Regions from separate parts of the Aciduricibacillus chroicocephali genome, predicted to be linked through region 2. Evidence: riboswitches for the same ligand, from Rfam matches in the RefSeq annotation. Region 2 holds a riboswitch; each other region holds the start of a gene.
What was found. A riboswitch is a leader RNA that binds a small molecule or an ion and turns the genes downstream of it on or off. The one in region 2 is predicted to bind thiamine pyrophosphate.
Positions count from the first base shown of each region.

Region 1: it holds a riboswitch for thiamine pyrophosphate, as region 2 does, so the genes downstream of both, tenA (thiaminase II) here and QR721_RS12720 (thiamine phosphate synthase) in region 2, are expected to answer to the same signal.
Region 3: it holds a riboswitch for thiamine pyrophosphate, as region 2 does, so the genes downstream of both, QR721_RS09905 (ABC transporter ATP-binding protein) here and QR721_RS12720 (thiamine phosphate synthase) in region 2, are expected to answer to the same signal.
Region 4: it holds a riboswitch for thiamine pyrophosphate, as region 2 does, so the genes downstream of both, thiW (energy coupling factor transporter S component ThiW) here and QR721_RS12720 (thiamine phosphate synthase) in region 2, are expected to answer to the same signal.

Region 1 is NZ_CP129113.1:1,963,260-1,969,359, forward strand. It holds gene QR721_RS10250 (chemotaxis protein) at 1-514, opposite strand, end outside; gene QR721_RS10255 (helix-turn-helix domain-containing protein) at 1,133-1,453, shown strand; TPP riboswitch at 1,972-2,074, shown strand; gene tenA (thiaminase II) at 2,234-2,935, shown strand; gene QR721_RS10265 (thiamine phosphate synthase) at 2,938-3,582, shown strand; gene QR721_RS10270 (thiazole biosynthesis adenylyltransferase ThiF) at 3,637-4,701, shown strand; gene QR721_RS10275 (trypsin-like peptidase domain-containing protein) at 4,862-6,100, shown strand, end outside.
Region 2 is NZ_CP129113.1:2,482,975-2,489,074, reverse strand. It holds gene QR721_RS12735 (NAD-dependent epimerase/dehydratase family protein) at 219-449, shown strand; gene QR721_RS12730 (Rossmann-fold NAD(P)-binding domain-containing protein) at 492-1,679, shown strand; gene QR721_RS12725 (putative bifunctional diguanylate cyclase/phosphodiesterase) at 1,811-3,391, shown strand; TPP riboswitch at 3,450-3,557, shown strand; gene QR721_RS12720 (thiamine phosphate synthase) at 3,661-4,278, shown strand; gene thiS (sulfur carrier protein ThiS) at 4,275-4,478, shown strand; gene QR721_RS12710 (thiazole synthase) at 4,480-5,244, shown strand; gene QR721_RS12705 (hypothetical protein) at 5,281-5,577, opposite strand; gene QR721_RS12700 (GTP pyrophosphokinase) at 6,002-6,100, shown strand, end outside.
Region 3 is NZ_CP129113.1:1,884,663-1,890,762, forward strand. It holds gene QR721_RS09885 (SCO family protein) at 1-532, shown strand, start outside; gene QR721_RS09890 (FixH family protein) at 548-1,306, shown strand; gene QR721_RS09895 (ABC transporter substrate-binding protein) at 1,609-2,628, opposite strand; gene QR721_RS09900 (ABC transporter permease) at 2,625-3,365, opposite strand; gene QR721_RS09905 (ABC transporter ATP-binding protein) at 3,362-4,114, opposite strand; TPP riboswitch at 4,243-4,345, opposite strand; gene QR721_RS09910 (pyridoxal-phosphate-dependent aminotransferase family protein) at 4,458-5,618, opposite strand; gene QR721_RS09915 (methyl-accepting chemotaxis protein) at 5,882-6,100, shown strand, end outside.
Region 4 is NZ_CP129113.1:963,335-969,434, forward strand. It holds gene QR721_RS05045 (reverse transcriptase-like protein) at 1-476, shown strand, start outside; gene QR721_RS05050 (YjzC family protein) at 517-693, opposite strand; gene QR721_RS05055 (hypothetical protein) at 811-945, shown strand; gene thiE (thiamine phosphate synthase) at 988-1,608, opposite strand; gene thiM (hydroxyethylthiazole kinase) at 1,598-2,383, opposite strand; gene thiD (bifunctional hydroxymethylpyrimidine kinase/phosphomethylpyrimidine kinase) at 2,389-3,186, opposite strand; gene thiW (energy coupling factor transporter S component ThiW) at 3,193-3,702, opposite strand; TPP riboswitch at 3,785-3,887, opposite strand; gene QR721_RS05080 (exonuclease SbcCD subunit D) at 4,093-5,283, shown strand; gene QR721_RS05085 (AAA family ATPase) at 5,280-6,100, shown strand, end outside.

The DNA of each region.
Region 1 (6,100 bases), 520 kb from region 2:
TAATTGAGCGTTCCCGTTCACCAAGCACTTTAAGACTTTGAACATTAATACTCGCCTCTGGGCTAATTTCAACAACAATCTTTTCAAAATCAAGAAGCAAAGACATTTCGCCTTCCAACTTGATAATACCAATCGTGTATGCTTGCTGCCCTGCAGAAAGCTCATCAGGCTTTTCAATTTGTTCCCAAGATATCCGGTGGATTCTTGAAACGCTGTGAACATGGAATGCCACTTTAAGCTGGTTCAGTTCTGCAATGATCAACTTGTCCTTCTCAGGATTATCTGATGGAGGAAGGTTGAGAACTCTTGCAAGGTCGATTACCGGGATAATCTCTTCACGCAAACGAATAACACCTTCCACATTCGGATGAGCATTCGGTGTATCCGTGATCGGCAAAGGAACAATGATTTCCCGTACCTTCAACACATTAATTCCAAATGATCCAGAACCAACATGGAATGTCACCACTTCTAATTCATTTGTACCGCTCTCCAACAAAATATCATTTTGCATAAAATCTCCTCCAAATCACGGTATACGCACATTCCTGCGCTTAACAGGTGATAATACACCTAGTATAACAGGTAATTTTTCCTATTTCCATAGCGACTGCAATGATTGTATCTGTTGATGTTTTATTATCGGCAGATTGAGCCCGCTTTGTAAGCTGTCTGCAAATAATATTCAGCTGCAAACACAGTTCGTTACTACATTTGCTGGTTTCCGACTTTTCTTTTGAGGATAAAGCTTTATTTTGTTGAATATTGCCCAGGAAATAATCGAATGCTGAATTCCTCTGCCACTATTCGACTGGCAGGAGTCATATCTGTCCTAATCGATGTAAACGGACCATATTGTTCACATTGATACAAGTGCTTAGGAACAAGCATTTTTCTAACAGTCCCACCTATGTATTATTAATATATAAGCATAACGACAACCTTTACTTGCTGAACGACTAACACCCTAACAAATTTTAGGGAAAAAGATTGGGATAGTAACTTAAAACAGGTGGAATTTTTGGTTAATTATCCTTATTATTAAAATATATTATTTTTTTATTTGAGCACTTATTATATTTCATTTTCAAAATCTTCATTACACTATCCTGTACTGAAAGGTGTGGACACCATGAATGATTTGTTCAAAGAGAACGAATTGGAAGTACTTCATGAAATCGGCAAACGATTGAAATCTTTTCGAAAGTCTTGCGGCTTTACACAAGAAATGCTTGCTTCAAAGGCAGGATTTTCTCGCTCCTATTATTCCGACATTGAAACAGGCAAACGGAATATTTCAATATTGAACCTTTGCAAATTGACTATTGCATTGGATATATCCTTAAGCGATCTTTTGCTACCAACTAAAGAATATGCAGCTCAGAATGAGTTGGAAAAAGGACATGTTATAGATCCCTTGAAGCAAGCTTCAGTGGGTAACATACTTCTATAGCTATCATTTTGCTTTATGAATGTCCTGAATGAGTGTTTCACCGCTTTCCTTTAAAAAACAATTCACAGTCTCTAATCGTTCTGCACGGACACGTTATACTTTATTCGTAGCTTACAATGAAATATTTTGACCATAACGCGTCAGCTTACTGAGCTTTTAAAAAAACATACAGGGGCTTGGGGCTGTGCGTTATGGCATTCCTCAACATATACCAGAAACCCGCTACCCCTCATAACGCTTTTTTCTTACGTTTAAGCGAGGCAATTACTATTTCAACACTCCTATTACAGAGATATGCACTTATACAACTCTTCGATGACATGTTTGCCATTACAGAAGAAGCATAATATTTTACCTTGGCTTTTTTGATTTGCTTTTGTTCAGGTTTACAATAAGAACCATGTATAATATATATAATCCTATGAGACTACTGCCATTTCCTAAAAGATGATGCTGTACCCTTGTTTGCCTTTCAACTGCCGATATGGTTTACTGGAATTGAATAGAATCGTGTATATGCGAGGCACTGGGGGAGCATTATTTGCTGAGAAAGAACTTGGTTCTTGACCCTTTGAACCTGATCTAGTTCATACTAGCGTAGGAAAGTGGCTCCAAATCTCAACTGCATCATGACCGTTTCGTATGAAGCGTCAGAGCGTGGCACCTCCAAATGCTGTTGGTCTTTGCCACTCTTCTCCCTTCATCTCCCGCTTTCGCCAATTATGCATGTCACGCATTCTATAACACTCTTTAAAATAATTAAAAGGCGGAGATTTTTTCATGGCGAAATTCAGCGAACGGCTCTGGAAAACAGTTGAACCTGTATGGCGTTCCTATCTTCAGCACCCTTTTGTTAAAGGAATCGGTGATGGATCCCTCGACAAAGAGAAATTCAAGCACTACATGAAACAGGATTACATTTATTTAATTGAATATTCACGCATTTTTGCGCTTGGTGCAGCAAAAGCAAATGATTTGGAAACAATGACAGCGTTTGCAAATCTGCTGCATGGCACACTGACAGTAGAAATGGATCTGCACCGAGAATATGCAGCTGAGCTCGGCATCTCAAACGAAGAGTTGGAAAACACTGAACCGGCAGCTTCAATGACATCTTATACAAGCTATATGCTCAACAAGAGCCAGCTAGGTGGTGTTGAGAATGCAGCTGCTTCAGTTCTCGCTTGTGCTTGGAGCTATCAATTCATAGGTGAATCGCTCGCTGCAATACCAGGAGCAACAGAACATGAATTTTACGGCAAATGGGTTAAAATGTATTCATCCCAGCAATTCAAAGAGCTTACCCTGCAATGTATTGATCTTATTGATAAAATGGCTGAAGGCAAATCTGATTCAGACCTTGCAATCCTTGAGGATATCGTTGTCAAGACAAGCTACTTCGAGTACATGTTCTGGGAAATGGCAGAAAACAAGGAAATGTGGCCGGTTGCAGCTACTGCCGACTATGCAACGACAAGATAGACTTGAATCTTGTAAACAGGCAGCATTCCGGAGGTGCTACGCTTCTGAAAAAAGAACTTCATATTATATCTGATATTATATTTGATGAGCATGACTTCATTGAAACAACGAAAGAAATTCATCCTTTTATCACTGCTGTCCATCTCAGGGTCAAGGCATGGTCGGCACATAAATTGTACACCTTGGTTGAACGCCTCACTGAAAAAGGGATTCCTGGCAATAAGATCTATATCAATGATCGTGTTGATGTAGCAATTGCTGCTGGCACAGGCGGTGTACAGCTCAATTATCGAAGCCTTCCTGTTAGTAAAGTAAGAGAAGCCTTCCCTTCTATCCGTGTCGGGAAGACGATTCACACTATTGATGAAGCAAAATTGGCTGAATCAGAAGGTGCCGACTATATAATGTTCGGCAAAATTTTTGAGGAAGTTGCTTCATTGGATGCACATGAACAAGGTTTCGAAAAACTCAAAGAGCTGTACGAAGCAGTTAACCTCCCAATTATTGCTTATGGTGGTATTACAGCACGCAATATTGAAAGTGTTCTTCCTTACGCTTCTGGCATTGCAGTAGAGTCAAGCACTTGGCAAGCCGTCGACCGGCCTGTTATGATCAAGCAATTTTATAATTTGCTAATGCCTGATTGACCTGTGCCAACTTATAGAATACTTTCAAACTAGATACAAAAGGTGGAAATCGGCATGGCAGACAAAATAACAAATATGAAAAACTCTGATTCTGCAGCGAATGACCGTTATTCGCGGCAGATTCTTTTTTCTCCAATTGGTAAAGCAGGACAAGAGGAAATTGCTCGAAAACATGTCCTAATTATCGGAGTTGGTGCACTTGGCACGTCGAATGCTGAAATCCTGCTGAGGTCCGGAGTTGGCGAAATGACCATTGTCGATCGGGATTATATCGAATTTAGCAATCTTCAACGACAGCAGCTGTTTACAGAGCAGAATGCCATTGACCGAACCCCCAAAACCGTCGCAGCGAAAGAACGCCTTTTGAAAATTAGGTCATCGGCTACCATTCATGCGCATATCATGGATGTGAATCCTGAAACGATTGATTCCCTTACCGAAAACGTTGATTTGATTATTGATGCAACAGACAACTTTGAGACGAGAATGATCATTAATGATATTTCTCAAAAGAAGGGTATTCCTTGGATTTATGGAGCTTGCGTGGCCAGCTATGGAATCAGCATGACGATTATTCCTGGTGAAACACCATGTTTGCATTGTCTTATGGAAACTGTACCGTCAGCAGGTGCTGCAACATGCGATACAGCAGGCATCATCGCACCAGCTGTTCAAATGACTGTTGCTCATCAAAGCGCCGAAGCTTTGAAAATCCTTTCTGGCAACTTGAATGCATTACGCCGCAAACTCATATCATTTGATTTATGGAATAATGAGTATGCACAGGTCGGCGTGAGCAAAGCACGCAAAGAAGACTGCCCTTCCTGCGGCTCCCATCCTTCCTATCCATTTTTACAGTGGGAAAACCAAACGAAGACTGCTGTTCTTTGCGGCCGCAATACTGTACAGATCAGGCCTGGGACCAACCATCCTCCGAATCTTGAAAATTTTAAGGAACAGATTGAGAGACTTGGCATCCCTTATGAAGCCAATCCGTTTCTCATCTCATTCACCGTTGACTCATTCAGGATCGTTCTGTTCAAAGATGGCCGTGCTCTTATCCACGGTACAAAGGATATTAGTAAGGCCAAAACATTGTATCATCGGTTTATCGGGTAATCGCTCAGGGAATAATGATGCAAGCAACCTAGCAACCTTATTTATTTGTCAAGTGTTGCATTTTGGTAACATTTTGTAGAAGATTGCAATGATTCTATTTCAAACTTGGTGATGGATGCTATAATACAAGCGATCCATTTCCTAAGAAGGGTGGGAAAATATGCGTTTCCCAAATCAGCTAAAGAGTCCCCAGTCATTCAGCAGCGAGAAAGGGATTGCCAAATTACCGCTTGTCCTTCTCGTTGCCGCAGTTTTTGTCATTGGATTGGTCGCCTTTCAACTTTTCCATTCTGCTTCATCTGAATATACACAGGGAGAGCAGAAAACCGATAGACTGCAGCAATTGAAGCAGCCTGTTGCAGCGAAGGATAAAGATCAGTCCATAGCCGCTCCGCATGATCGGACAGGCAATAATTCATCTGTACACTCTAAATCTGTATCCCAATCCACTGCAAATGTTTCCGCTGCGGTAGGAAAGGAACAAACTGCAAACGATCCACACAAATCTTCTTCAAGAGCGGATGTTTCCACTGTAGCAAGTAAAGGACAGACTGCTCCTAGGACCGCAGAGGAAAATACCGTCGAAGTAAAACATGGACAAATGCAACTTGTATTACAGCCAGAGGCCGGACAGCACCAGAAGAAAGCAGTTGTTGCTCAACCGAAGCCCGATGTTCAATCGAAACCTAGCAATCAATCTAAAAATTCAACAGTAAACAAGAGTACAGCAAGTCCTAATAAGACTACTCAATCAGCAACTAAAACGGAAACATTTGCCGAGATGATTACCCGTGCACGTAAATCTTTGTTCACCATCTACAATGTGCAAGACACTTCTGCAGACGAGTACACCATCTTGCAAGGTTCAACATTCCTTTATAACAATAAAGGAATGCTCGTCACGAATGGTCATGTTGTAGAAGGTGCCAAAACAGTAAGCGTTTTGGCGGAAAACGGCAAAAAATATAAGGGTACTGTCATTGGTTTTGCCTACAAACCTGATGTTGCTCTCGTGTATGTGCCGCAACTATTGGGAATGAAGCCCTTCCCTATCGATACGAAGAAATATGGTGTCGATACGCAAGTCGCTGCAATCGCCAATCAACTCTCTGTCAAAACGACAAAAGGAAAAATCATCGAGACGGATCTTAATATGAAAACGAGTGATAATGACCCGTATTTCTATCCGAAAATGTATGTAACAAGTGCAGCGACGCCGCCAGGTTTCAGCGGTGGGCCACTTATCTCGATAAAACAAAAGAAAATCATCGGCATCAATTCTCTTCACAGTCTGACAGAGAACTCAATTGGATACAGTATGCCATTCAATGAGGCGGAAAAGCTTCTTTCCAAATGGAGCAAGAAGCCAATGACAGAAAAAGAAATCATGGCACTTTAT
Region 2 (6,100 bases):
AAGCGCAGGCTCTGATTGCCTGCGCTTTTTTAAGTCAAAACTGCGTGCCTGCACAAGAAAGGCAATTACTCACAAAAAAACGATTGTCACTTGCACATAGGCAGCCCGAACTCGCAAAAGACAAGTTCACTGCACTCGGATTCCTCTAGCATTAACGATGAAGGTTAAAGAACATCTCGGTTAGGGAACCTCAAAATAAAAAGAAAAGAGGCGCTTATATGGAAGAAAATCGTAGACCTGTTGTCGCACTGTCTGGAGCGAGCGGATACATTGGGAGCAATCTTCTCGAGAAAATACAAGAGTATGCTGATGTTATTGCGCTCTCGAGGAGCGGCGGGCGCTTCAAGAATAAGGAGCATGTGCAATGGCGTGCCTGTGATTTGTTCTCCCTTCCCGAGACAAAGGCTGGACTGAGAGGAGCGGATATCGCCGTTTATCTAGTTCATTAGATGATGCCGTCGGCGAAGCTTACTCAAGGTTCTTTTCAGGACATGGATGTAATTCTCGCTGATAACTTTGCGAGAGCGGCGAAGGAAAATGGTGTGAAGAAAATCATCTATTTGACAGGAATCATACCTGAACATGAAAAGCTGTCGCGCCATTTAGAGAGCAGGCTGGAAGTGGAAGAGATACTTGGTTCATATGGGACGCCGGTGACTGCAATTCGCTCAGGCCTAATTGTTGGTCCAAAAGGATCTTCCTTCCCGATTTTGTCCAAGCTTGTAAAACGTCTCCCGGTCATGCTTCTGCCAAAATGGGCACAGACACCCGCCCAGCCGACTGCGCTGCCGGATGTTATTCAAGCACTTGATGAGGCGATCAGACAGGAGGATTTGACGGGAAGAATCATTGAAGTAGGCGGGCCTGAGGTCATGGCTTATCGTGACATGATGAAACAGACTGCTGAGCTGCTGGGCCGGAATCCGAAGATGTTCGACCTTCCTGTCATGACGCCTAAGCTCTCGCGCTTGTGGGTTACACTCATTACAGGTGCGCCGAAGATTATGGTTTACCCGCTTATCGAGAGTCTGCCACACAATATGATAGTTGGGGGAAAATATAATATAGAAGGAATCAGTATCGGCAAGCAAACTTTCCGTGAGGCGGCAAAGAAAGCACTCGATGCTGAGAAAGGTGGTAAGAACGGTAAGAAACCACGTCTTGAATTGCCAAATTCTCCTGATGATGTTCGTTCAGTTCAGCGTATTGTCATGCCACATGGGTGTGATGCGCTCTGGATTTCCCGTTACTATGTCCAGTGGATTGGCCGTGTAGGAGCCCCGCTGCTCAGTACTCATATTGATGATGAAGGACGCTGTACTGTTTCCTTTGCTTTATTCAAAAAACCTCTCTTAGAAATGACCTATTCGAAAGTGGATAGTACAGAGGATCGCGCGCTTTATTATATTACCGGTGGACTGCTGGCCAAAGAAAGCGAGAACAAGAAAGGCCGTTTGGAATTCCGGCGTATTCCGGGTAAAGAAGAGGCAATTGTCGCTATACATGACTATCTTCCCTCTTTACCGTGGTTCTTCTATCATTATACCCAGGCGAAAATCCACCTTCTCGTCATGGCGGCGTTCCGTATACATGTAAAAAGACTTACAAAAAAAGAAGTGTTTGCTGGTAAAAAAGCCAAGAGCCAAATGGAATTTCCGATTGCCAATATTGGGAAATAATAATATGATGAGTTTGTACGATATGAAGAATAATGTCGTACAAACTCTTTTTTTGCCATAATATCGAACAACAGTCTTACCGATATATAGGTTAGAGAATAAAAAAATACAGCATAGCGGAGGACAAGGGGATGAAATGGTTTTATAACAACATACTAGGCCAATTGACTTCCTTCATCATAGGGGTCATTGTTGTGCCGAATATTCTGGAAGAGATTGTAATGGCAGTTTTCCAATTCAATTTTGATAGTGATATTTGGTATGAAATATTGGACACTTCAATCATGCTCATCGTGGGCATTCCTTTCATGTGGTGGCTACTGAAAAAGATGGATACGTATGTGGAAGAAATGGAGCGACTCGTCATCCAAAGGCGTGAAATTAACGATGAGCTCATGGAAAAAAATAATGAGCTGACCCATTTAGCATATTACGACCAGCTGACGGGCTTGCCTAACCGACGAAAAATGCATATAGATATACAAGAACGCATTACAAAAATGACGCGTCTCGGCTCTCCGAAGAAGCTAGCTGTCATATTGTTTGATCTTGATCGATTTCAACAGATTAATGACATAATGGGGCATGCAATTGGAGATAAAGTGCTATGCTGTGCAGCTGAACGACTGAAGGAAAGACTTCCTGATAATTATCAAGTGTACAGACATATGACAGATGAATTTGTTGTTTTGGCGGAAATAGACGACATACCAGATGCAACGATGCATAAGAAACCATTCATGGATATTTTTAAGGAATCCTACAACATTGATGAAGAAGAAATTTTTGTTACTGTAAGCGCTGGGGTGTCCTTGTTCCCGGATCAAAGCGATGATTCTGAAACTCTGCTCAGACAGGCAGACCAGGCTCTTTCGGCTGCGAAGGCAAATGGAGGGGACCAATATCAGCTATTTGATCCTGAACTTGCTGCAGCTTCTGCACGCAAATTGAAGCTAGAGAACGGATTAAGAAGAGCGGCGGAAAGAAATGAGTTTGTCCTTCATTACCAGCCACAGGTTGAACTGGAGAGTGGAAGAATTATTGGGGTGGAAGCGCTTGCGAGATGGGTGCATCCAGAATTGGGGCTGATCTCACCTTATGAATTTATCCCGATTGCTGAGGAAACTGGGGAAATCATCTCGCTTGGCAGATGGGTTGTCAAAACAGCATGTAAACAGCTTCGTGAATGGCAGGATCAAGGACACCATTTAGTCATGGCAATCAATGTTTCACCAATCCAGATGAAAAGGCTGAAGTTTCCCGGGTTTGTCGCTTCAGAATTAAAGAAGAATGGACTCAGTCCTGAAGCCTTGGAAATTGAAGTGACTGAGTCACTTATGCAGAACTTGGATGAGTCTAAAAGAATATTCAATGACTTGAAAGAGCTCGGAGTCAAGATATCCATTGATGATTTTGGTACAGGCTATTCATCACTTAGCGTTCTTGGCGCAATGCCGATTGACCACTTGAAGATTGATCAGGCTTTTGTCCGTTTCATGGATACTAATCCCAAGCTTCGCCCGATTGTAAAGACAATCATCCAGCTTGGTGAGAATCTAGGTGTAGAACTCATTGCCGAGGGGATTGAGGAACAGCATATTGCTGAAGAGCTTACAGCATACGGATGCCGTTATGGCCAAGGATATTTGTATAGCCGTCCGGTTCCTCCAGAAGAAATTGTGAGAATGATCGAGCAAGAACACGCTGTTTAAAATGTTGTTTTCAGAAAAGTATGATATAATGAAGCTGAGAACTACATAATAAATTGAATGAAATCACTAGGGGTGCCTGAAAAGGCTGAGACCGGGACGAATTGTTCTGGAACTCTTTGAACCTGAACTGGATGATGCCAGCGGAGGAAAGTGGTGCAATGATGAGAACTATGTGCTGGGCAACTCTGCCTTCTGCACTTCTTTGAGCCACTATCCGAGGTTAGCCCCGGGTAGTGGCTTTTTAATATTTGTGGATGGGAGGTCAGATTATGCTCGAACTGCATACGATCTCAACGGGAAAACAATGTCCAGAAAAACTGGAAAGCATAGCTATAGCAGTAGCTCCCCAAGTTGATTGGATTCATATAAGGGAAAGGAATTGGTCCTCCTATATGGCAGCGGAGATAATTTTGCGACTTCGCGAATCCGGCATATCACAGAGTAAACTCGTGTACAATGGTACGCCATCTGATGAAATATGTGAATACGCTGGAGGTATCCATCTTCCTGAGCATAAGATGACGTTGCTCCCTGACATCCAAGCCCGCTGCAAACAGCTTGTAATCGGCTGCTCTGTCCATTCTGTTAAAGCAGCTAGAGAGGCGGAAGCACTCGGAGCGGACCGGCTGATTTTTGGACATGTTTTTGAGACAGAATCCAAGCCGGGGCTTAAACCGCGGGGACTGGAGCAGTTGGAAAGTGTCTGCCAAGCTGTTACAGTACCGGTCATTGCGATTGGTGGAATTAAGCTGGAAAATGTTCAACGAGTAATCGAATGTGGTGCATCAGGGATAGCCGTACTTTCAGGCATCATGGGAGCAGAAAAACCAGTTCAGGCTGCGATTTCATATCGAAATCATTTGGAAAAGAGGGGGCAACTGATTTGACATTGATTATTAACGGAAATCAAGTCGAAGTACCGAAACATATAGCGACAATAGAACAGCTGGCAGTTCACTTGGACATATCCAATCCTCATATGATCGTAGAGCACAATGGGAATATCCTTGTAAAGTCTGCCCATGCCTCAGCGAGACTGGCAGATGGGGATAAAATAGAGATGGTGCAATTTGTAGGAGGCGGTTGAGATGCTTCAGATTAACGGAAAAGAATTCAACTCCAGGCTGTTGCTTGGAACGGGGAAATATGCAACCTCGGAGATTCAGCGGGAAGCAGTCGAAGTATCTGAATCAGAAATCCTTACATTTGCAGTTCGGAGACTTGATATTAACAATCCGGATGAACAGAACTTTCTTGAAGGACTTGATTTGGAAAAAGTGAGCTTGCTGCCGAACACTTCAGGTGCAAAGACTGCTGAGGAAGCAATTAGAATTGCCAAGCTTGCACGTGCTTCAGGAATTTGCGATATGATCAAGGTCGAAATCATCGGCTGCCCGCATACACTGTTGCCCAATCCTGTCGAGACACTAAAAGCAACGGAAGAACTGGTGAAAGAAGGTTTCACCGTTTTGCCGTACACTTCTGATGATGTTGTCCTTGCCCGCTTACTTGAAGAAGCCGGAGCCCATGCCGTCATGCCTGGAGCAGCACCGATTGGTTCAGGTCTTGGCATTGTGAATCCGGTCAACCTTGAGCATATTATCAATCAGGCGAATGTGCCGATTATTGTTGATGCAGGTATTGGTTCTCCAGCAGATGCAGCCTATGCTATGGAACTCGGTGCTGACGCAGTGCTTCTGAACACGGCTGTTTCCGCAGCGGGAAATCCGGTGAAAATGGCAAAGGCCATGCAGCTCGCCATTGAAGCTGGCCGTCTAGGTTATGAAGCAGGCAGAATACAGAAGCAGCATGGTGCAACAGCAAGCAGTCCGACCGACCATATAAGTTTATAAGAAAAGGCTGTTTCCTTCTCGGGAGACAGCCTTTTCTTATGTTGCGGTACGACGCTTTTTCGCTTGTTTCTTTTTAATAGCGATAATTGTTGTTTTTAAGGAAGCATAGGTGCCGACAGCCGCCGTACTATAAAACCCACCCATGAAAATGCCTGCCCAAATATGCCCACGGTGACTAATGAAGATCGATATAGCAAAGCCAAGCACAGAAGCAATAGTTGGATAATACTTGCTAGGGATAGGGAAAATCTTGAAACATTGCGTCAATATGACGATTACAGGAACGGCAATCATCCCATCCCAAATATTCGTATGAATGATTGGAAACTCCACGATTCAGCCTCCTCATACTTATCATCTGTAATTCGGCAAATATTATAAATGCAAAACGGAAAGAAAATAATTGAAAAAGAAAAACATCTGAGTTGCTCATGTAAAAGAGAATTCAGATGTCTTTATTTGTAAGAGGCTAGCAGAAAGACACTAATTTTCATATAAAAACTTTGCTTAACGAGTAATGTTATAAAGAAATCACAATTATCGAGAAATTATGCTTGATTTCGTGACATAGTGTCACATATAATGATGAAAGTGTGACGAGATGTCATATTGGAAGCGATAACCATGTAAAAAATGGAACCAATATTAAATTAGAGAAAATATTTGGTAAATCCTCCTTGATATATGACACAGTGTCATATATAATAAATTTGAAGTGACGGGGTGTCACATTCTGATGAGGAAGGAGATTTCTCAAATGACACAAGATATTCCAACACAATTAAAAGAAATCAAACCATTAAAAACAGAACTATCAAAATTCATGATGTGCTATAAATTTGCACTGAAAGAGATT
Region 3 (6,100 bases), 600 kb from region 2:
TGCTTGTGGCCAGTCCAAAATTGAGACGAATATGTCTGTGGACGTTAAAAGCTTCGAATATAGGAATCAGGATGGTAATAAATTCGGACTTAAAGATTTAAAAGGTAACTGGTGGGTTGCCGATTTCATCTTTACAAACTGTACTACCGTTTGCCTGCCAATGACTTCAAATATGAAACAGCTTCAGAACAGAGCAGCAAAAGAAAATGTCGATGTCCAACTTGTATCTTTCAGTATTGATCCGGATCGCGACAAACCAGATGTGCTGAAGAAATATGCAAAAAGCTATAATGCTGATACGAAGAACTGGAATTTCCTAACAGGTTATGATTTCAATACAATTAAAGAGCTTTCCGTACTCTCTTTCAAAAGTCTAGCCGAGAAACCACCGGAGGGAACCGATACAGACCAGTTCACACACGGGACGAGCTTCTTCCTCGTTAATCCTGACGGCAAAGTAATTAAGAGATACGACGGAAGTGACAATAAATCAATTGATGCCATCGTGGATGACTTAAAGAAAGTTCAATAAAAGGAGGATACTCATTTGAAAAAAAGTCTATTTATTATTGGAACAGTGATCCTTGTACTCTTCCTTTCAGCATGTGGGGAAAAGGACAAAGCGAAGGACACTTCATCAAAAGAGCCGAACACGCTCGATCCGCTAGAAGTTGCTCTGAATGTGCCCGAAACTGGCGAAAAGAACAAGCCCATTGAACTAAAAGCAACAGTTAAACAAAAGAAAGAGCTAGTAGACGATGCTTCTGAGGTTCAATTCGAAATATGGAAAGACGGCGCCAAAGAAGACTCCGAAATAATTGATGCTGCAAATAAAAAAGACGGTAAATATACTGCTAATTACACTTTCAAAGAAGATGCCGTCTATACTGTCCAGGTACATGTAACGGCACGTCAGCAACACCAGATGCCAACAAAGAAAATTGCGATCGACAGTTCTGAAACTACGAGGAATGAGCATGAGGGACACAGCCACGGCGATGAGCACCATGCCTCTGATCTCAGTTTTCATTTTATAAAGCCGGAAAAAATCAGCAAAAATACAGATACTGAATTGGCCGTTCATTTGGAGAAGGACGGAAAACCACTTACAGAAGCAAATGTCCGTTATGAAATTTCCAAAGATGATGTTAAAAAACATGCATGGGTAGCTACGCAGGAAATTAAGACCGGTCAATATAAAGCTACATATGCTTTTAAAAATGCCGGCAAGTATACAGTACAAATTCACGTTGAAAATGATAAAGGTTTGCATGAACATGAGCACTATACTTTGACAGTTGAATAACGCGAGAACCAAATCCCGGTTGCACTGTGCAATCGGGATTTTTTATGTCGAAAATTATTAACTCGTTCGACATTCTATTAAGTTCGTGTCGAATATACTCGTTCATCTTTCGACATGTTCACTTGCTAGATTCGACAACTTCCATATGCTTATTCGACACATTCCTTTGTTTGTCGAAACCTAGAATAACAATCGACAACCCAAGATAACATTGGCGAATTATGAGCAAATTGATTTCTCCAAAATTCGCCGTATACGACAAAAAATCAGACAACCAATATAAGTTGTCTGATTTCATATATTTATTCTGCAATATTTACGTAAACGTCTGTAGCTTCAGGTTCTTTTTTGATTAGATCATAATCCTTAAGCCATTTTGCCGTCTCTTCCCAAGATGACTTTTCCTGACTGCCGAAACCTTTGTCAGATTTCATCTTTGGCAGAAGGATTTCAAGACTCTTCTTCTCAATTGTCGCGTCAAGTGGGAAATTGGACTTGTCCTGATTGTCCAAGAGAATTTCCAATGACTGTTCTGGGTTCTCGACTGTAAAATTAAATCCTTTTTCTGCCGCACGCCAGAACGCTTCAATTTGCTTTTTCTCTTTCTTTAGGGTCGCATCACTTGTTACTGCAACAAGTTCATAATAGGATGGTACGCCGTAATCTTCTGGATTCAATACACCTACATCATGCTTTTCACTTTCGAGAATCGGTACCTCATGGTTCACATACATTCCTGTTACAGCATCTGTCTTTCCAGAAACAAGTGCCGGCATTAAATCAAAACCAACATCCGTCATTTTAACTTTAGCCGGATCCCCTCCGTCTTTTTTGACCATCGTTTCAATCATTTTTTCTGCTACAGGAATACCAGAATAGCCAACATTTTTTCCTTCCAGATCTTTTGGTGACTTGATTTTTGTTTTAGTCTCATATACGAGGCGGTTAAGTGGTGAACGAACAACAGCTGCAACTGCTTTTACTGGAATGTCTTCATTGGCACGGGCCATGATGACATCCGGCTGATAATACATTCCCATCGTCACTTTCCCAGAAGCCGCGAGACTGAGCGGGTCTGTCGGATTCGCAGGAAATTCAAATTCTACATCAAGTCCTTCATCTTTGAAATAACCTTTCTCTTTGGCTGCATACAAATAGCTATGTACAGCATTGGGATACCAATCCAGCATGACGGTAATCTTTTTCAAACGCTCATCTGATTTCCCTCTTGCATGATCTTTTTCAGTTTCATCTTTCGCACCACATCCAGCAATCAATAATAATGTAAAAATAGCAATAAACGATATCAACAATTTTTTCATTCGTATTTCCTCCATTTCAATATGTAACTTTCAAGTACCAAAACAATTGCAAATAGCAACAGGCCTGCGAGTGACAATACGATGATTGGTGCAAAGACCCCTGCTCCATCAAACTGTGTCATCATTCTTCTGCTGAAGTATCCGAGTCCTTCCTGTGCACCGAGCCATTCACCGATTGCCGCTCCGATAACTGCCATTGGAACAGCAACTTTTAATCCGGAAAAGAAGCTGGGCAGTGAGGCAGGAACTTGTAATTTGAAAAAGATGTCTCGCCGATTAGCTCCCATTGTATGCATCAGTTCTGTCAATTCTCTACTTGTTGCACGAATCCCATCAAATGAAGAAATGACAATTGGGAAAAAGGTGATCAGCACAGTCACAAGTACTCTGCTCCAGATTGTATAGCCGAACCAAAGCACAAAGACTGGGGCAATGGCTATAATTGGTATCGTCTGGGTTGCGACCAAAACAGGATAAAGTGCCTGCTCTATCATTTGGCTTACTGTCATTAGAATCGCTAATAGAATACCAAGTACAATCGAAATCATAAGGCCGATGAAAACGACAAGCATTGTAGCCGGCAAATGTTCCAGGAGCAGCACATCTTTTAGCTCCCAAATCTTATTGACTATGCCTGTCGGTGTTGGCAAAATGAATTGCATGTCAATCGAACGGGCAACGATTTCCCAGATGATCAGGAGGATGATAATAAATATTACCGGTGCAATCCGTCTCATTTTAGAGCCTGCTTTCTGAACCGTTCAATGAGCGATTCTTTCAAATGCAGAACAGCCGGTAGATCTTCATCTTTGCGCCTTCGCGGCCGATCGAGCGGTACCTCAATCTCTGTAAGCATTTTAGCCGGCGTCTCTTCCAGCACAAGAATCCGGTCTGATAGAAATACTGCTTCACTTATATCATGAGTGATGAACAAAACAGTCTTCTTATCACGCTCCCAGCGCTCCAAAAGCCATTCCTGCATGAAAAGTTTTGTAAGTGCATCAAGAGCGGAAAAAGGCTCATCAAGCAACAGTAATTCAGACCCAGCAAGCGTTGCTCTTAAAAAGGATACACGCTGACGCATACCACCAGAAAGTTCACCCGGATATTTCTTCGCATAGCCGTCAAGTCCAAATGCATCAAGCATTTCTGTAATTTCATCGCTATGAATTTCTGTTCTATTCAACTCCAGGGGCAGCCTTACATTCTCATATACTGTCCGCCATGGCATAAGGAGGTCCCGTTGTGGCATATAACCTACTTTTCCATGCCGATTCTCCCTCATTTCTCCGTTTAGTTGGATTACACCGGAATCCACCTTTTCCAAACCTGTAATTAATCTGAAAATAGTTGACTTGCCCGAACCACTCGCACCAATCAGACTTACGAACTCACCCTTTTTAATCGATAGATCAACCCCTTTCAATATCTCTTTATTTCCATAACTGAAACTGACATTTTCAAACTCTAAAGCCTTTTCACTCATTTCCTTTCACACCCTTTCTTCAAGTGATCAATCCGTCTAACATAAAAAAGCACCGCTTCCAGTAATACGGGAAGCGGTGCTTTTTAGACACACATACAGAATATACACTGCTGGTCATGACCATGCAGAGATCTTCTTCACCGCTTCCTTACGCTAGTTCGAACTAGATCAAGTTCAAGGGTCAAGGCCACGCCTCTCTCAGCTCGCAATTGAGCACCCCTAGTGGTGATAAAATTATTGAATTTTCAGCATACTTAATGACAGTATGTCATGATTTAAGAAATAAAGCAAGTCAACTTCAGCAAGTAAAAAAGCCCCGGAGTATGTCCGGAGCTTACAAAAATTAGAATTTGCTGTTGAATACTTTAACAGCAGCATCGATATCTGCTTCGAAGCCCATTTCCTTCAAAGTTTCACCAATGAGGCGGATTGCTTCAGCAAGCATTTCTTTTGTTGTATTACCCATATGCCCGATACGGAAAGCCTTGCCGCTCAAATGTGCAAGTGCACCGGAAACGACAACTTTCTTGTCAGCAAGCTTCTGACGGAATTCTGCATCATTGACACCTTCAGGATAAAGTGCGCAAGTAAGCGTATCAGCAGCAGCACCTTCAACTGCTAGTGCCTTCATGCCGTATACCGCAAGTGCAGCTTGTACACCTTCACGGAATTGACGATGACGACGGTAACGCTGCTCAAGTCCTTCTTCAAGAACAAGACGCATGCCTTCGTTATAAGCATAGACAAGGTTTACTGCAGGTGTTGCGAAATATTTAGTAGGGTCATGCATGATCGGAATCCAGCGTTTGATATCAATGTAATAACCAGGAACGCGTTCCATTGCATCACGAGCTGCTAGAGCTGTTTTGCTGAATGATACAATCGCAAGACCTGGTGGTACACCGATAGCCTTCTGGGATCCTGTAAGAACTACATCAAGTGTCCATTCAGGGTTGTTGCAATATGCTTTGCCCATGTCTTCTTCCATTGCCGCAGTCGCGCAAACGCCATCAACGATTGCAAGCGCGCCATGCTGCTTGATCATAGGAACAAGAACATCAAGATCAGCTGCAACACCAGTAGATGTATCAGCGTGAGTTACAGTAACAGCTCTGTACGTGTTGTTTGCAAGACGTGCTGCAACCATGTTCGGGTCAACCTGATGGCCCCATTCTGCTTCAACAACGTCAAAAGGAATGCCATAAGCTGCGGCAACATCCTTGAATCTGTCACCGAAGAAGCCTTGGCTGATGATTAGAATTCTCTCACCAGGCTTGACTGTATTCGCAAGTGCCATTTCCATCCCTAGTGTTCCGGAAGCAGCAAAGACGATTACTTCGCCCTCTGTGTTATTGAACATTTCACGTGTTTTCGCAACTGAATCTTTGTAGATTTTTGCGAAACGCGGATCTGTATGGCTCCATGTTTCCTGAGACATTGCATCGTAGATAGAGTCGACAACAGGCGTTGGGCCTGGGATCAACAGCATTTCTTCATTACGCATGAACTTTTCCCCTCCTGAAAGGTATTATGTAATTTGTTCAAATTAACTATACTACATTTTAACTCTTTTTCCCCCTGATTCGCAATTTTCGAATTCTTAATCTTTTTCTATAGTCATATTGATTTATTTTAACGTTTTATGCATTCAGTTTGACAAAAAAATGACAAATTTCAACAAAACATCTTGATTTTATATGTAATTGGACGGATACTAATATAGGTTATATATACCATTTATCAAAAAATAAGGAGGTCTATACTAACATGCGCCAGAGAAATACTTTTCAGCGCAATCTCGTTTTCATGCTGGGCATATCGATTTCTGTGCTAGTCATCCTGATCATGCTGTTCAATTACTGGAACGCTCGCAAGGATCTTGTCCAGAAGAATGAAGAGACCGAACAGCTGGTAGAGGAGAATATACTCAATGCCATTAACAGTTCGGATGCTGCTTATAGCATTATTGAAAAGTCGCTTGGCGAG
Region 4 (6,100 bases), 1.2 Mb from region 2:
TTCTAGAAGGAATTGAGGAAGAGCCACATGACATTACCATCTACTTTGATGGCGGATATGATATCGAATCTGGTCGTGCAGGGCTTGGTTGTGCCATTTATTATAAGCAAAATGGAAAATCGTATCGAATTCGAAAAAATGCGCTTGTAGATGAACTGTCATCTAATAATGAAGCTGAATATGCCGCACTTCACCTAGCTCTTAAAGAACTGGAGTATATGGGAGCACGTCATATAGAAGTGAATATTATTGGAGACTCAAAAGTTGTCATTCATCAACTCAATGGTGAGTGGCCTGTTTATGAAGAAACATTATCTGAATGGGCTGATAGAATTGATGCGAAGCTTGAACAGCTTGGTTTTGAGCCCCATTATGAGGCAATATCAAGAAAAGGCAATAGGGAGGCAGATCAGCTTGCGGGGCAGGCTTTGCGCGGAGAAGAAATGTTCAGTACATTGGAATTAGAACAAAAGTAAGGAGGGACAGCTCAGTAATAGCTGCCCCTCCTTACTCTTCTTAGTTCTTTTCATAAGTCCAGACACGGTTCTGATTTCTCGTCTCGGGAAACTTGTCACCTGTCTCCATCTTCAACATTTGCGGATTTTGTACGCTTGTGCCAGTCTCTCCGATTTCTACATAGAGCCCATTTTTAGGAGCTTTTTGACCCGCTCTAAATTGTGTTGGTTCACCCATTTGTATGACCCCTTTCTGTCATGAAATGCATTCTTATCATGTTCAATTGAGAAAAAAATCATGCATGAGGATGAAGAAGGAGTAAGAGGGACAAAATACAGTAAAAGGGGTGAAATAATGTCTGAACAGAACAAGAACCGTAACAAAGATAAGGGTAAGCAGAATAATAAGAATAAACATGATCGTAACGGTGACACAGTAGAATTTGCAGAGGAAAGTGTATTTAACGTGGACAAAAAGAAGCGTAAATAAATAAACCCCTCATTCCAATTGGAGTGAGGGATTAATTTATTTTTAGAGTTGATCAATGGTTTCTTGTACATTTTTAGAGCGGGTAATCGCTGAGATGATAGCAACACCGTCTGCGCCGGCCTCAAGAACGGACTGGGCATTCTCCGGCTTAATACCACCGATACCGACAATCGGTTTGTCAGGATAAAGGACGCGGAGCTGCTCGATCCATTCAACACCTGTTGCCTGCTTTGCATCTACCTTTGTCGCAGTCCAGAATACAGGACCTGCACCGAGATAGTCGGCGTATTCAATTTGAGGTGATTTCGCTTCTTCCATATTGGAGACAGAGAGACCGATAATTAAGTCTGGATATTTGGCACGAATCTCATCAGCTTTTGCATCCTGCTGACCAAGATGGATGCCATCTGCTTCAAGGAAATCAATGAGTTCAATATCGTCGTTGATAATAAAAGGGATATTATAACGTTTACATATATCACGAAATCTTTTGCCAAGTCTTATTTTGTCACCACCAAAAACTGAACCAGGACCTTTTTCGCGGAATTGAAATGCGGTAATCCCTGAACGGGCAGCTTCTTCTAGTAACATGCCTGGTGCCCGTACACAGTTCTGGCTTCCCATGACAAAATATTTGCGGAGCTGTTTTCTGTCAAATATCATTAGAGAATCCCTCCTTCATATCAAGAATATCATATGAAAGTGCGTCTATAAAATATGGAAGGAATGTACCGGGACCATGCACTTGAGGGTGATTTGCAGCATGTTGAGCTGCCAAACCGTAAAAAGCAACAGCAGTGCCAATTTTTTTAATTGTATCTGCTTTAACAGTAAGGCAGGCTGCAATAATGGAACCTAACAGACAACCACCGCCCGTTATTTTTTCCAAAAGAGGGTGGCCTGTACGGTTCTTAAAAGTATCTTTCCCCACAGCAATATAGTCGATCTCTCCAGTTACAACTGCTGCTGTTCCATATTTCTTGGCAACAGTAAGTGCTACTTTTTCCGCATCGCCACTGCCAATAGCATCTACTCCGCGTGTTTGCCAAGGAATATCGGCAAGATATGCCATCTCTCCGGCATTGCCTTTAATAACATCCATTTTTACATTATCTAGTATTGTTTTTCCTGCTTCTTTATTGAATACTGAACCAGCAATTCCAACGGGATCAAAGACTACAGGTATCCCTAATTCATTTGCAGTTTGGCCTGTCTTCACATATGTTTCTATGTCTATACGGGTTAGCGTACCCATATTGAGCAGGACAGCATTGGATTTTGTTGTGATTTCTGGTGCAGATTCAATGTACTTCGCCATTATGGGCGTGCCTCCAAAAGAGAGAAGGCCATTGGCACTAAAATTCATTACGACTTGATTTGTTAGATGATGAATTAGAGGTGTATGAGCTCGTACTTGATCGAGTATTTTCTGTTCCATGATCTTCAACCTTCAATCCGAGGAGCCCAATGATTCGTCGGCCCATTGCCTTTACCGATATTAAAGGAATAACGAATGGCTTCTGTAATATATTTTTTCGACAGTTCTACCGCCTCATATAGTGAAAGGCCTTTTGCAAGATATGCTGTTATCGCCGCAGAGAGGGTGCAACCTGTACCGTGAGTGTTTTTCGTGTTGATTCTTTCGGAAGTGAAAGTGTGCATTGTTTTGCCATCAAACAGTACATCTGCCGCCTGATCATTTAAGTGCCCGCCTTTGACGAGAGCTGATTGTGCTCCATAACGGCTTACAATTGCTGCCGCTGCATCTTTCATATCATCAAGAGTTTTTATTTCAACGCCTATAAGACTCTCTGCTTCTGGAATGTTTGGTGTTACAATTTTAGCGAAGGGCATAAGTCTGTCACGGAGGAAAGTACGTGCATCTTCATGGATCAATGAATCACCGCTTGTAGCGACCATTACAGGGTCCATCACATAGGGAACACCGATTTCAGGAATTTTCCTCTCAAGGAGTTCCATCATTTCCAGGTTGGCAATCATGCCTGTTTTGAAAGCATCGACAGGAATATCAGAGATAACAGAGTTAATCTGACTTTCAATCAAATCAATTGGCTGGTGGAGTACTTTTTGTACACCAGTTGTATTCTGAGCCAAAACAGAAGTAATGACGGTCATGCCGTACGTTCTTAATTCCTGAAAGGTTTTTAAATCTGCTTGAATCCCAGCACCGCCAGTTGGGTCAGTACCTGCAATTGTTAATGTACAATTTACGTTTTTCATTCAAATTCACCTCTTTTTGAATTGGGTCAGTCTACTTGTAGAAAAAACATTTTTTCGAAGTCTGACAGTAAGAAAGAGCCCGATTATCGCTCCAGAAATACTGCTTATAAGAAAAGATGGCATGAAGAAAAAAACACCAAAAGATGTATGCATAAAAAATTTCGCGAATGGAATAGCAACTAATGAGGCAACAATACCTGTTCCAATAATTTCTCCTATGGCTGCAAAAGAAGGACGGCCGCTTAATCGGAACAGGATACCCGCGAATAAAGCGCCAATCATTCCTCCTGGAAAAGCGAGCAGAGAACCAATTCCAAGCATATTGCGTACAAGGGCCATTACGAAAGCTGCCAAAACAGCAGGACCGGGGCCGAACAGGATGGCGGCGATGACATTCACTGCATGCTGGACTGGATATGCTTTTGCAATGCCGGCAGGGAACCAGAGAAACTGAGAGCAGAGTGTACCGATTGCGATAAGAGCAGCAAGGGCTGCCATTACATTTACTCTTTTCAAATGGCAAAATCCTTTCATATTCATATAAAAAAGCCGGTTTCAGCTGAAACCGGCTTTTGAGGGTATGCGAAATTGAACGGAATTAAATCCGCATCTACTTCCCTCCGCTGGTATGAGCCAGATCAGGTTCTTAAGGGTTGGATGTATCCTCTCAGCCTTTATAGTGGGCACCCCTAGTAGCTTGATAGTTTATTCATTAATCAGCCATAGCATAACATAGGCATGAACCAAAAACAAACTATAATCAGAATAGTACGAACGCTTGCTCCGATTTTGTGTATCTGCTATGATAGATTCATCCTCAGCAATTTCCTCCTTAGATCTATTATAATTCTTTCAAACACTTCATCTAAATTTCCTTGCTATTAATAAAAAAGAGAGGTAATACAAATGAAATTTTTTCATACAGCAGATTGGCATCTTGGCAAACTTGTTCAGGGTCTTTATATGACAGAAGACCAACGTTACATATTGGATCGTTTCGTAGAGGATGCTGCAAATGAACGTCCTGATGCAATTATTATTGCTGGTGACCTCTATGACAGGGCAGTGCCTCCGACAGAGGCTGTGCAACTTCTGAATGAAGTGCTCGACAAAATTGTATTGGATTTGAAAATACCTGTTATTGCCGTTGCAGGAAATCATGACAGTCCAAGCAGGCTCCATTTTGGCAGTACAATCATGGAGCAGAATGGTTTCCATATCGTCGGTCAGTTCCAAAAAGAGAGAGAGCCAGTAGTGATGAAGGACGAATTCGGTGAAGTTCATTTTCATCTTGTTCCTTATTGTGATCCTAGTGTTGTCAGAGCTGCCTTTGAAGATGAAGAAATTCGTACTCATGATGATGCAATGAAAAAGATCTGTGAGACGATTTATTCTTCCATGTCAGATAAAGCGCGCAATGTTTTCGTAGGGCATGCTTTTGTAACGCCACATGGAGAGCCGGAAGAAAATACTAGTGATTCAGAACGTCCCCTTTCTGTAGGCGGAGCTGAGCATGTAAGTGCTCACCATTTTGTTGATTTCAACTATACGGCTCTCGGCCACCTGCACCAAGCACATCATGTATTAAATGAAACAATTCGATATGCAGGCTCAATACTTAAATACTCAGCATCCGAAGCTACACATAAAAAAGGCTATTACGTTGTTGAAATTGATGGTGATGGAAACACAGAAGTCGAAAAGAGATTGCTTGAAGCGCGCCGTGATCTGCGTATTGTTGAAGCTAAAATGGATGATCTGCTGAAACAACCAATTTGTGATGACTACGTTTTTGTCAGACTGCTTGATGAAATGCCAATTCTTTCACCAATGGAAAGGATTCGCTCTGTCTATCCAAATTGTTTGCATGTTGAAAGAGTCAATTTAAGCACTTCGGCAAATGGTGACAAAACGGTCTCAGCTAAGAAAAGAAGCGAAATGTCCGATATGGAGAGATTCGAAGCTTTTTATAAGGAAGTGCAAGGAAATGAACCTTCAGACAGAACTGTGGATCTATTTAAAGAGATTCTCGATGAGTGGCTTCATGAAGAAAGAGAAACGGTTATGGTACGCAAGGCGGGGGCTGAATCGAAATGAGACCATTAACATTGAAACTGACGGCATTCGGGCCGTATAAAAATACAGAAATAATTGATTTTCGAGAGCTTGGGGATAACAGACTTTATGTTATCTCAGGTAATACAGGAGCGGGCAAAACAACTATATTTGATGGAATTTGTTTTGCTCTTTTTGGAAGTGCAAGCGGTTCTGATAGAGGGGAAAGCCGCCTGATGCGAAGCGACTTTGCCGATGATGAGGTTCATACTTCAGCAGAGCTCCTTTTTGAACTTGGAGGCAGGACTTATCGGATTCTGCGCCAGCCTGGCCACGTCAAGCTGGGGAACAAAACAAAAACGGGTGAGCGGTATGAATTCTTTGAGATCAGAGATGAAAAAGAAATCCCTGCAGTTGACAGGCAAATAGTTTCGGAGATCGATAAAAAAGTTGAAGATATCATTGGACTGACAGAAAAACAGTTCAAACAGATTGTCATGCTGCCGCAAGGAGAATTTCGCAAGCTGCTCACGTCCGATGCAGAGAATAAGCAGAGTATTTTACGGCAATTATTCAAGACTTCCAAATACAATCATCTCAATGAAATTATCAAAGAAAAAAGGCAGCGTACAGACAAGGCATTTGATCAGGTGAAGCGGGATCAGGAACATTTTATTCATTCCATTTCCACTTCGTTGCCACAAAGAGAAGATTCAACTTTGACAGCTGCTCTCGCTGCAGAATATAAACATATGGAGCATATTAGCGCAGGTATTGGCCAGGAAATAGAGTACTATAAAGATCGGATCGAAACAGAGAAGCTTGAGTATGAAAAAGTTTATACAGAACATGAAATGAA